Regions from separate parts of the Mesorhizobium sp. NPDC059025 genome, predicted to be linked through region 2. Evidence: predicted binding sites of a transcription regulator. Region 2 holds the regulator's gene; the other holds the start of a gene.
What was found. Region 2 encodes PhoB, which activates phosphate uptake and scavenging genes when phosphate is short. Its sites were predicted from a motif close to TGTCATNNANCTGTCAT; they were not measured.
Positions count from the first base shown of each region.

Region 1 (5,666 bases), on a different contig from region 2:
TGCGCGAAGCCTGCAACCGGCACGGCACGCTGTTGATCTTCGACGAAATCCCGACGGGGTTGGCCAAGACCGGCAAGTTCTTCTCGCACCAGCATGACGACGTCACGCCAGACATCCTGGTGCTGGGCAAGGCGCTGGGTGGCGGCGTGCTGCCGATCGCCTCGGTCATTGCCCGGCGCGCGCTCGACGTCGCAGGCGATTTCGCGATCGGCCACTACACCCACGAGAAGAACCCGGTGACGGCGCGCGCCGCGCTCACCACCATCGCCATCATCGAGGAGGAGGGGCTGGCCGAGCGCGCTGCCGAACTCGGCGCCTATGCCATGGGTAGGCTTTCCGAGCTGATCGGCCGTTCCGCACATGTCGGAGAGGTGCGAGGCCGTGGCCTGATGATGGGAGTCGAACTGGTCGAGGACCGCGCCGGCTATCGGCCCGCGCAGGAGCTGGCGGAACGTGTCTATTACCGCTGCCTGGAAGAAGGCCTGAGCTTCAAGATCAGCGCCGGCAACGTGCTGACCCTGTCGCCGCCGCTGGTCATCGGCAAGGCAGATCTCGAACGGGCGCTTGCCATCGTCGAAGATGCCGTGATGGCTGGATGACCCGGTCGGCTCGCGAACAAAAAAGCAGGAAAGTGGGAGACGACTGTGACACAGTATGACTTGGCGGTGGTCGGGGCTGGTATCGTGGGGCTCGCCCATGCGCTCGCCGCTGCACGGCGTGGCCTGCGCGTGGTTGTCATCGACCGCGATGCCCGGGCCAACGGCGCCTCGATCCGCAACTTCGGGCTGGTCGTGGTCAGTGGGCAGGAGCCCGGAATTTCGCGTTCACGCGCCGAACGCACACGCGCCATCTGGCTGGATCTTGCCGCAGAGGCGGAGCTCGATGTCCTGCATCGCGGTAAGCTTGTCGTCGCGCGCAGGCCGGAGGCGCTTGCCGTGTTGCAGGCCTTCGCCGCAACCCCGGACGGCGCTGAATGCACGCTGCTGTCGCCGGCCGATGTCATCGGCCGCTTGCCGGCCCTGCGCGGCGCCGAGATTGCCGGGGGCCTCCACAGCCCGTTTGAATTGCGCGTGGAATCGCGCGAGGTGCTGCCGAAGCTGACCGCTTATCTCGCCGAACAGCTGGGCGTCGAATTCCGCTTCGGCGTCGCTGTCACCGCGATCGAAAAAGGCCTGGTCGTGACCAGTGCTGGAACTGTCCGTGCCGCCAAGGTGGCGGTGTGCCCGGGCGACGACCTGACCAGCCTCTTTCCCGAGCGCATCGGTCAATATGGCGTGCGCCGCTGCAAGCTGCAGATGCTGCGGCTCGCCGACCCTGGTTTCCGGCTGGATTCGGCGCTGGTCTCGGATCTCAGCCTGCTGCGTTATGAAGGCTATGCGGGGCTGCCGGAGGCTGCGGCATTGCGGCAGCGCCTCGAAAGCGAGCAAGCCGGTGAACTTGCCAATGGTGTCCATCTCATCGTCACTCAGAGTGCCGACGGCTCGCTGGTGATCGGCGATTCCCACCACTACGGCACCACACCCGATCCATTCGGCTCGGAAGAGGTCGACCGGCTCATATTGGGCGAATTCGTCCGGCTGTTTCCGGCAGCCCAACCGACCGTGACCGCACGCTGGACTGGAACCTATTCCTCCGCCCGCTACGCAGCATTTCGCGATGCCCCGCACGAGGACATAAGGCTGGTCATGGTCACCTCCGGCACCGGTGCCAGCACCGGCTTCGCGCTGGGCGAGGAGACGGTGGCGGAGTTGTTTGGTTGAAGCCGGGTGTCGGACCCGCCCTTGCGAAGGCGAGGCGCTGGTATCTCCCCCTTGCGGGGAAGAAATCCAAGAGAGGGGATATTCAGCTGAGACCTCTCGCAGTCATCGTTACGGTCAAACTGATCCCGGCTTTCAAATGAAGGGCTGCTTGGAGCAGTCCTTGTCGACGTTGCGGCTGAAAATCCCCTCTCTTGCGATTGCTAGCACTTAGCCTGCGCCGCCCCAAAGGGCGTGCTCGTCTAAGATGCTGAAATCGCTTTCGCCCCCGAAAGGGGGACATAGAGACGCTGCGCTTCAGACCCCCAAACCCTCTATGACAACCTCATGACAAACATCAGCCAAACCTATTCCACCATAGAATAAATAGATTTTCCTTATCGTACGACCCTAATCTAATGTGGCTCATGGACGTCGCGTGCCGGCATCTCTGGGCCGGCACAGATGCCAGACCGGCGTCCCAATACATCGAAGAATGTGTCACCAGACGGGGAACCTAGCCATGAAATTGCGCATAACATCCGTGCTTGCAGCGCTTGCTGCAACCTTCGCCGCTTCGGCAGCGATCGCCGAGACCAATCTGACGGTCTACACCGCGATCGAGGCCGTCGACCTCGACCGCTACAAGGCGACTTTCGAAAAGGCCTATCCCGATATCAAGATCAACTGGGTGCGCGATTCCACCGGTGTGATGACGGCGAAGCTGCTTGCCGAGAAGGACAATCCGCAGGCCGATGTCGTCTGGGGCCTTGCCGCCACCTCGCTGCTGCTGTTGAAAAGCGAGGGCATGCTGGAGCCCTATGCGCCGGCCGGCCTCGACAAGCTCGACAAGCGTTTTGTCGACAGCGCCAATCCGCCGTCCTGGACCGGCATGGATGCTTATGTCGCCGCCATCTGCTTCAACACCGTTGAGGCCAAGAAGCTCGGCATTGCCGCGCCGAAAAGCTGGAAGGACCTGACCAAGCCCGAATACAAGGGCCATGTCGTGATGCCGAACCCGAACTCTTCGGGCACCGGCTTCCTCGATGTGTCGGCCTGGCTGCAGATGTTCGGCGAGAAGGATGCCTGGACCTTCATGGATGGCCTGCATCAGAACATCTCCGCCTATACCCATTCCGGCTCCAAGCCCTGCAAGATGGCCGGCGCCGGCGAGACGGTGATCGGCGTTTCGTTCGAGTTCCCCGGGGCCAAGGCCAAATCCGCCGGCGCGCCGATCGACATCATCTTCCCCGAGGAAGGTTCCGGCTGGGAGGCCGAAGCCACGGCCATCGTTGCGGGCACCGCCAACCTCGAAGCGGCCAAGAAACTGGTCGACTTCTCGGTCTCGAAAGAGGCCAACGAGATGTACAATGAAGGTTATGCCGTGCTGGCCTTCCCGGGCATTGCCAAGCCGGTCGAGCATTTGCCTGCCAATGTCGCCGACCACATGATCAAGAATGATTTCGAGTGGGCGGCCAACAACCGCAAGGCGATCCTGGCGGAGTGGGCCAAGCGCTACGACGCCAAGTCCGAGCCGAAAAGCTGAGCAATCCAGCCGGGCGCCGCCGGAAGCGGCGCCCGTTCTGCTTGAACACCAGTCGTTTCCGCTTGCACCAAAGATGGGCCACGAGATGAAACACGAGACCGTCACCGGAGCGGGTGCCGCTCCGCTGCGCCTTGAGCCGCGGGCGTCTGCCGGTTCCAGCTATCTGGTCATCGACCAGGTCTGGAAGACGTTCGGAGACTTCGTCGCGCTGAAGGGCGTGTCGCTGGATATCAGGGAGGGTGAGTTCGTCTGCTTCCTCGGGCCCTCCGGCTGCGGCAAGACAACCTTGCTGCGCGCCATCGCCGGACTCGACCTGCAGACGCGTGGCTCGATCCACCAGGCGGGCAGGGACATCTCCAACCTGCCGCCGTCGAAGCGCGACTACGGCATCGTGTTCCAGTCCTATGCGCTGTTCCCGAACCTGACGATCGAGAAGAACATCGCCTTCGGCCTGGAAAATGCCCGACGGCCGAAAGCGGAGATCCGGGCGCGCGTTGCAGAACTGCTTGCCCTGGTCGGCCTGTCCGAACAGGCGAAAAAATATCCGGCCCAGCTCTCCGGCGGCCAGCAGCAACGCATCGCTCTGGCCCGTGCCATGGCGGTTTCGCCGGGCTTGCTTTTGCTCGACGAGCCGCTGTCGGCGCTCGACGCCAAGGTGCGTGTCCATCTGCGCCACGAGATCAAGGAATTGCAGCGCAAGCTCGGCGTCACCACCATCATGGTCACCCACGACCAGGAGGAAGCGCTGTCGATGGCCGACCGCATCGTTGTGATGAACCACGGCGTCATCGAACAGGTCGGAACGCCGAGCGAGGTCTATCGCCATCCCAACACCTTGTTCGTCGCCGACTTCATCGGCGAGACGAACCAGTTCCCGGCCCGGATGATCGACAGTGAGACGGTCGGGCTCGCCGGGACGGAACTCGTTTGCGCATCCTGCGAAGTAACCCCGGGCAGCGATGTGACCGCGGTGATCCGCCCGGTCGATATCATTCCCCATTCGCTCGACGGGCGCGAAGACATCAAGACCCCGCAGAATCTGATCGATGTCACGGTGCTGGAGATGGAATTCCTCGGCGCCTTCTGGCGCTGCCGCCTGTCGTCGCCGCGCTTCGGCGAGCGTGTGCTGGTCGCCGACTTCTCGATCAATGCGGTCCGCCGTCTTGGCATCGAGACAGGCCGCGCCATGCGTGTCGAGCTGCCGCAGAACCGCGTGCTCGTTTTTCCGAAGGCGAGCTGAGATGAGCGCGGCAGCCCTCGACCTTCCCGCCGGCAGCACGCCGCGCCTGTTGTTGTCGTCCGACGATATCGTCAAGCGTGGCCTGATGCTGGTCATCGCGCTCTATCTGTTACTGGCGCTGGCCGCCCCACTCTATGTGCTGTTGTCGAAGTCGATGTCGACCTACCGTTTCGACCTCGACGCCTTCGAGATCGCGCGCAGCGACGACAGCGGCACCGCCTTCGGTCCGGCGCGCACGGTCGCCGCGCTCAACGCCGATGCCAAGGCGATCACCGAGGCGCAGCTTGCCACCGGTTCTGACGGGAGGCTGTCGGTCACCGGCCTGTTCAAGGACTTCAGTTTCCGCAGCCCGCTCAAATACCGCATCCGCGGCACCACCGGGCAGTCCGCCTTCCTGGTCGGTTCGGACCTGAAGCGCGGCACCGACTGGGTGGAGGTCGATTCCAACACTTTCCGCCGCGTGATGCTCCGCCCGGCCCGTACCGTCGGCTTCGACAATTTCGTCGCCTATGTCTCGACGCCCTCGCTGGCGCAGGCGATCTGGAACTCGGTCTTGATGGGGGTCATCAGTACCGTGCTGGTCATCGGCATCGCCTTCGGCCTTGCCTATGCGCTCAATCGCAGCCGCATGCGCTTAAAGGGCTTGTTCCGGCTCATCATGACCGTGCCGATCCTGGTGCCGTCGCTGTTGCCCGGCATCGCGCTGGTCTATCTGTTCGGCAATCAGGGCCTGCTCAAAAGCTGGATGATGGGCAACTCGATCTATGGACCGATCGGCATCGTCATCGGCTCCGTCTTCTTCACGTTGCCGCATGCACTGCTGATCATCTCGACGTCGCTCAGCGTCGCCGATGCGCGCCACTACGAGGCAGCGGCGGCTTTGCGCGCCACCAGATGGCGCACCTTCTGGACGGTGACTGTACCCGGCGCGCGCTACGGCATCGTATCGGCCGCCTTCGTGGTATTCACCATGGTCATCACCGATTTCGGCCTGCCCAAGGTCATTGGCGGCCAGTACAACATGCTCGCCGTCGACATCTACAAACAGGTCATCGGCCAGCAGAATTTCGAGATGGGCGCGGTGGTATCCGTGCTGCTCATCATTCCGGCTATTGCCGCCTTCTTTGTCGACCGCACCATCCAG
Region 1 is NZ_JBHYIM010000024.1:4,282-9,947, reverse strand. Features, by position in the region: gene ACFWYE_RS30495 (aspartate aminotransferase family protein) at 1-599, shown strand, start outside; gene ACFWYE_RS30490 (TIGR03364 family FAD-dependent oxidoreductase) at 645-1,760, shown strand; gene ACFWYE_RS30485 (putative 2-aminoethylphosphonate ABC transporter substrate-binding protein) at 2,260-3,282, shown strand; gene ACFWYE_RS30480 (putative 2-aminoethylphosphonate ABC transporter ATP-binding protein) at 3,368-4,522, shown strand; gene ACFWYE_RS30475 (putative 2-aminoethylphosphonate ABC transporter permease subunit) at 4,524-5,666, shown strand, end outside.
Region 1: the regulator PhoB is predicted to act here: its motif matches at 2,074-2,090, upstream of ACFWYE_RS30485 (putative 2-aminoethylphosphonate ABC transporter substrate-binding protein).

Region 2 (5,666 bases):
AAATACCGGGAGCAGTACGAATGACCGACGTCACCCTGGATACGGTCGCCACCGCAACCCCTCCCGCGCGTCGCGACATCGGCCTCAAGCGCCGCTATGCCGCCGAACGCCGTTTCCGCCTCTATGGCGTGCTGGCCATCTGCATTGGCCTCGCCTTCCTGGTTGTCATGCTCCTGTCGATCCTGACCAAGGGCTATACGTCCTTCTGGCAGACGACGGTGTCGCTGCCGGTCACCTTCGATGAGAAGGTGATCGATCCGGACAACAAGCGGGCAACGGACCCGGAAGTCCTGTTGACCGCCAACTATCCGGCACTGGCACAGAAGGCGCTTGCCGAAAAACTCGGCATCGACGCGAAAAACAAGCCGATGATGACGAAGCTGAAGGGCTTCCTCTCCGAAGGTTCTCGCGTGCAACTGCGGGACGTGGTCGTTTCCGATCCGAAGGTGATCGGCACCACACGCACCGTCAATATCCTGGCGGGCGCCAACCTCGATTCCGCCTTCAAGGGCCAGATCGATCTCACTGTGCCCGAAGATCGCCGCAAGGTGTCGGACCAGCAGGTCGAATGGATGAACAAGCTCAAGGCCGAAGGCGCGATGGCCGAGCATTTCAACACCGGCCTGTTCACATTCGGGGCTTCGAGCCGCCCCGAGACGTCGGGCCTCGGTGTTGCCATCATCGGTTCATTCTACATGATGGTAATCGTGCTTCTGCTTGCATTGCCGATCGGCGTCGCCGCCTCGATCTATCTCGAGGAGTTCGCCAAGAAGAGCCGGTTCACCGACCTGATCGAGGTGAACATCAACAATCTGGCAGCCGTGCCCTCGATCGTGTTCGGTCTGCTCGGCCTCGCCGTATTCGTCAACTTCCTCGGCATGCCGCGCTCGGCCGCTTTCGTCGGCGGCCTGGTGCTGACGCTGATGACGCTGCCGACGATCATCATCGCAACGCGTGCCGCACTCGCGGCCGTGCCGCCTTCGATCCGCTCGGCCGCGCTCGGTCTCGGCGCTTCGAAGATGCAGATGGTGTTCCAGCACATCCTGCCCTTGGCTGCCCCCGGCATCCTGACCGGCACGATCATCGGCCTGGCGCGCGCACTCGGTGAAACGGCGCCGCTGCTGCTGATTGGCATGGTGGCATTTGTCGCAAACTATCCCGCAACCCCATTTGATCCCGCGACGGCGCTGCCGGTGCAGATCTATATGTGGGCCAACGAAGCTGAACGCGCGTTCGTGGAACGCATGTCCGGCGCAATCATCATCCTTCTGGTCTTCCTGATGGCCATGAACATCACAGCGATCGTGCTCAGGCGCCGCTTCGAACGGCGCTGGTAGAAAGGGAGCCTGATATGAATATCATGACGGAAAAGACCCTCGAACAGGCAGTGAGCAGCCAGATGAGCGCCCAGACGAACGAAATCATCAAGATGCGCGGCGACAAGGTGACCGTGCACTACGGTGAGAAACAGGCACTCTTCGACGTCAATCTCGACATTCGCCAGAATCAGGTGACGGCGCTGATCGGCCCTTCGGGCTGCGGCAAGTCGACCTTCCTGCGCTGCCTCAACCGCATGAACGACACGATCGATGCGGCCAAGGTCGGTGGCAAGATCACCCTCGATAGCGAAGACATCTACGATCCGAAGATCGACGTCGTGGAACTGCGTGCCCGCGTCGGCATGGTGTTCCAGAAACCCAATCCGTTCCCCAAATCGATCTACGAGAACGTCGCCTACGGACCGCGCATCCATGGCCTTGCCAAGAACAAGGCGGAGATGGACCGTATCGTCGAATCCAGCCTGCAGAAGGCTGCAATCTGGAACGAAGTGAAGGATCGCCTCAACGAGCCCGGCACCGGCCTTTCCGGCGGCCAGCAGCAGCGTCTGTGCATCGCGCGCGCCATCGCGGTGTCGCCTGAAGTCATTCTGATGGACGAACCGTGCTCGGCGCTTGATCCGATTGCGACCGCCAAGGTCGAGGAACTGATCGACGAACTGCGCCAGAACTACACGATCGTCATCGTCACCCATTCGATGCAGCAGGCCGCCCGCGTCTCGCAGCGCACGGCGATGTTCCATCTCGGCTACCTGGTCGAGGAAGGTGCTACCGACAAGATGTTCACCAACCCCGACGACAAGCGCACGCAGGACTACATCACCGGCCGTTTCGGCTGAGTGAGCGATTGCTGCCGAGGAAAAAGAGGACATAGATATGGGCGAACATACCGTCGCATCGTTCGACGAAGAGCTCGGACAAATCAGCAGGCTCATCAGCGACATGGGTGAACTGGCGAGCTCGATGGTCGAAAGCTCCACCAAGGCGCTGCTGAAGTCAGACAATGGACTTGCCCAACGGGTCGTGTCGGACGATGCGATCATGGATGCGCGCCAGCGCGAGCTGGACACCAAGGCAATCACGCTGATTGCCAAGCGCCAGCCGATGGCGCAGGACCTGCGCGCCGTGGTCGGCGCCATCCGCATGGCCGGAGATCTGGAACGCATCGGTGACCTGGCCAAGAACATCGCCAAGCGAGTCGGCGCGGTCGGACAGGGCGCCACGCCGCGCGACCTTTCGCATTCGATCGACGCGATGGCCCATCTGGTGCTCGACCAGGTCGACGGTGTCGTCGAGAAATATGCGGCGAGGGACGCAGAGGGGCTCGCCCAACTGAGGGCTGACGACGAGCGGATCGATGTGAAATACACGTCCGTCTTCCGCGAGCTTCTCACCTACATGATGGAAGATCCACGCAACATCACGGCCTGCACGCACCTGTTGTTCTGCGCCAAGAATCTCGAGCGCATCGGTGACCATGTCACCAACATCGCCGAGAACGCCTTCTACGTGCTGACGGGCGAGCAGTTGCCGCCCAACCGGCCAAAGCTCGACGAGACGGCTGCTGCCGTTCCGGCGGCCTGACCACGGGACGGACGGCAAGATGATCGCGCCGCGTGTCATGGTGGTGGAAGACGAGGAGCCGTTGGGCGTCCTCCTCCGCTACAATCTGGAATCCGAGGGCTACCAGGTCGAGGTAGTAGCCAGGGGCGACGAAGCCGAAATCCGGCTTCAGGAAAATGTGCCGGATCTCCTGGTGCTCGACTGGATGGTGCCGGCAGTATCCGGCATCGAATTGTGCCGGCGGCTTCGGATGCGACCGGAGACCGAGCGCCTGCCGGTGATCATGCTGACGGCACGCGGCGAGGAAAGCGACCGTGTGCGCGGTCTGTCCACCGGCGCCGATGATTATCTGGTCAAGCCATTCTCGATGCCTGAGTTCATGGCACGCGTGAAGGCACTGTTGCGCCGCGCGAAACCCGAGGTGCTGTCTTCCGTGCTCAAGGTCGGCGACATCGTACTCGACCGCGAGTCGCACCGGGTCTACCGCAAGAAGAGCGAGATCCGGCTCGGGCCGACGGAGTTCCGGCTGCTGGAATTCATGATGCGGCATCCCGGGCGGGTCTTCTCGCGCAGCCAGCTGCTCGACAATGTCTGGGGCGAGACGATCTATATCGATGAGCGTACAGTCGATGTGCATGTCGGGCGCCTGCGCAAGGCGGTCAACAATGGCCGCATGCCGGACGTCATCCGCACGATACGCGGCTCGGGCTACGCCATCCGCGAGGATTGATCAGGGACAAGGCCGGTTCATCGCTATTGCGCCCTGATCGCCGGCTCAGACCTCCAGAAGCTGAGGGATGGGAGCCATCGGACCGCCAAGCGCGAAGATCTCCTGATCGATGAAGGTCAGCGCGCGCATGGCGCAGCCTTCGCGGATCAGCATCTGCTCCTTGGGTTCCGTATCAAAGACAATTGAATTCGAATGTTGTCCGCCGGCGGTCTGGGCAATTGCCCGCCGCAATGCCGGCTCGATCAGATCGAAGGCCGTTGCACCGATGCCGACAAAGGTTACCGGGGCAGGGTCGATGACGGCGAAAAGTGAACCGAGGCTGTAGCCGAGGGCTGTGCCTGCGCGTTCATAGGCCTCGCGTTCGGGGCCGACGCCTGCGCGTGCTTTTTCAGCCAGCCTCTGCATTTCGTCGTCGGGAATGTCAGCGGCCGGTTCGGTGTTTTCATCGAGCCCGTGGGCACTGCGCCAGATTGCATAGTTGCCGGCATAAGCCTCGACGCAGCCATGGCGGCCACAGCGGCATCGCGCGCCATTCGGCCGGTGGATCATGTGTCCGAATTCGCCGCCGGACGACTGGGTGCCGATGAACAATTCGCCATTGAGCACGATGCCCATGCCGATGCCGTGCGAAAGCAGAACGGCAATGAAGTCGTCACGATAGCGGTCCGTGCCGCGCCAACGCAGCGCGACCGCCATCATGTTGCAGTCGTTCTCGACGATGACGGGAATGCCAAAAGCGTTTTCCAGGATATCGGCAAAGGGGATATCGCCATGCGGGGTGATTGGCGTCCACAGCATGGTGCGCGCATGCGAATCTGCCGTGCCCTGAACTGCGAAAGCTATGCGCAGGACCCGATGTCTTGCCAGGCTCCGGTCGTGGAGCTGTCGCCGGACCATCTCGACGCATTCATCGACCAGCGCTTCCCGGGGCAGAGACAGTGTGTCCAGACGGCGTGTTTCTTCCGTCAGGACCTTGCCCGAATAGTCGATGGCTGCGGCCGTCAAAAGGTTGAGCGACAGAACGACCGTCAGCACAGCCGCTGCGCCGGGATCGAGCTGCAGGCCCACTTGCGGACGCCCCCGCTTCGATGCCGTCGGTTCACTGCGGCCCTCGCGCAGAATGCCCTCCGCGATGAGATCAGACGAAATCGCTGAAATGGTCGAATGGCTGAGGCCGGTGATGGCGGTGATTTCCGTGCGGGACGGCTCACCGGAGCGACGCACGGCAGCAATCACCATCGCGCGGTTCCTGCGGCGCAAATCGTCGTGACGGATCCCGACAGTCATGTCCTTGCCGTTCCTCCCCCGCCGGCCCCGTGGACACCGAGGCCGTTGCGCTTGGGCCGCCAATGGCGTTCCAGATGCGCTGTTCGTGCATAGGTCGATGCATGAGCGAATGCAAAACCCGTTTCGCTCCTGCCGTCGCGACAGCGCGCTCCTCCACAGATAGTGGCAGAACATGCCCTCGTCGTCACTATTATTTCGTGATCCGAAAAAAATATCGCGAAGGACTCGAATCCCGTTGACAGAAGGCTGTGCCTGCGCGATTATTTTTTCGAAGCTCGAAAAAAAGCTTCTCCAACGGCCAACGCACACAAGCGCGCCCTTGGGCGCGGGGAGGAAAAAATGAGGAAATTTACGGCCGCCATTCTGGCGGGTGCCGCCATGACGCTTGCGCTTTCCGCTGTCGCCGAAGCGAAGGACAAGGTAATCGGCGTGTCCTGGTCCAACTTCCAGGAAGAGCGCTGGAAGACCGACGAAGCCGCCATGAAAAAGGCGATCGAGGCGGCAGGCGACAAATATATTTCCGCTGACGCGCAGTCGAATCCCGGCAAACAGCTCACCGACGTCGAAAGCCTGATCTCGCAGGGCGCCAACGCCCTTGTCATCCTGGCGCAGGACACCTCCGCCATCGGCCCGGCTGTGCAGAAGGCCGTGGACGAAGGCATTCCGGTCATCGCTTATGACCGTCTGATCGAAAACAAGGACGTCTTCTATCTGACCTTCGACAACAAGGAAGTCGGGCGGTTGCAGGC
Region 2 is NZ_JBHYIM010000007.1:72,736-78,401, reverse strand. Features, by position in the region: gene pstC (phosphate ABC transporter permease subunit PstC) at 1-24, shown strand, start outside; gene pstA (phosphate ABC transporter permease PstA) at 21-1,337, shown strand; gene pstB (phosphate ABC transporter ATP-binding protein PstB) at 1,352-2,176, shown strand; gene phoU (phosphate signaling complex protein PhoU) at 2,214-2,921, shown strand; gene phoB (phosphate regulon transcriptional regulator PhoB) at 2,941-3,630, shown strand; gene ACFWYE_RS17970 (ROK family protein) at 3,676-4,917, opposite strand; gene xylF (D-xylose ABC transporter substrate-binding protein) at 5,257-5,666, shown strand, end outside.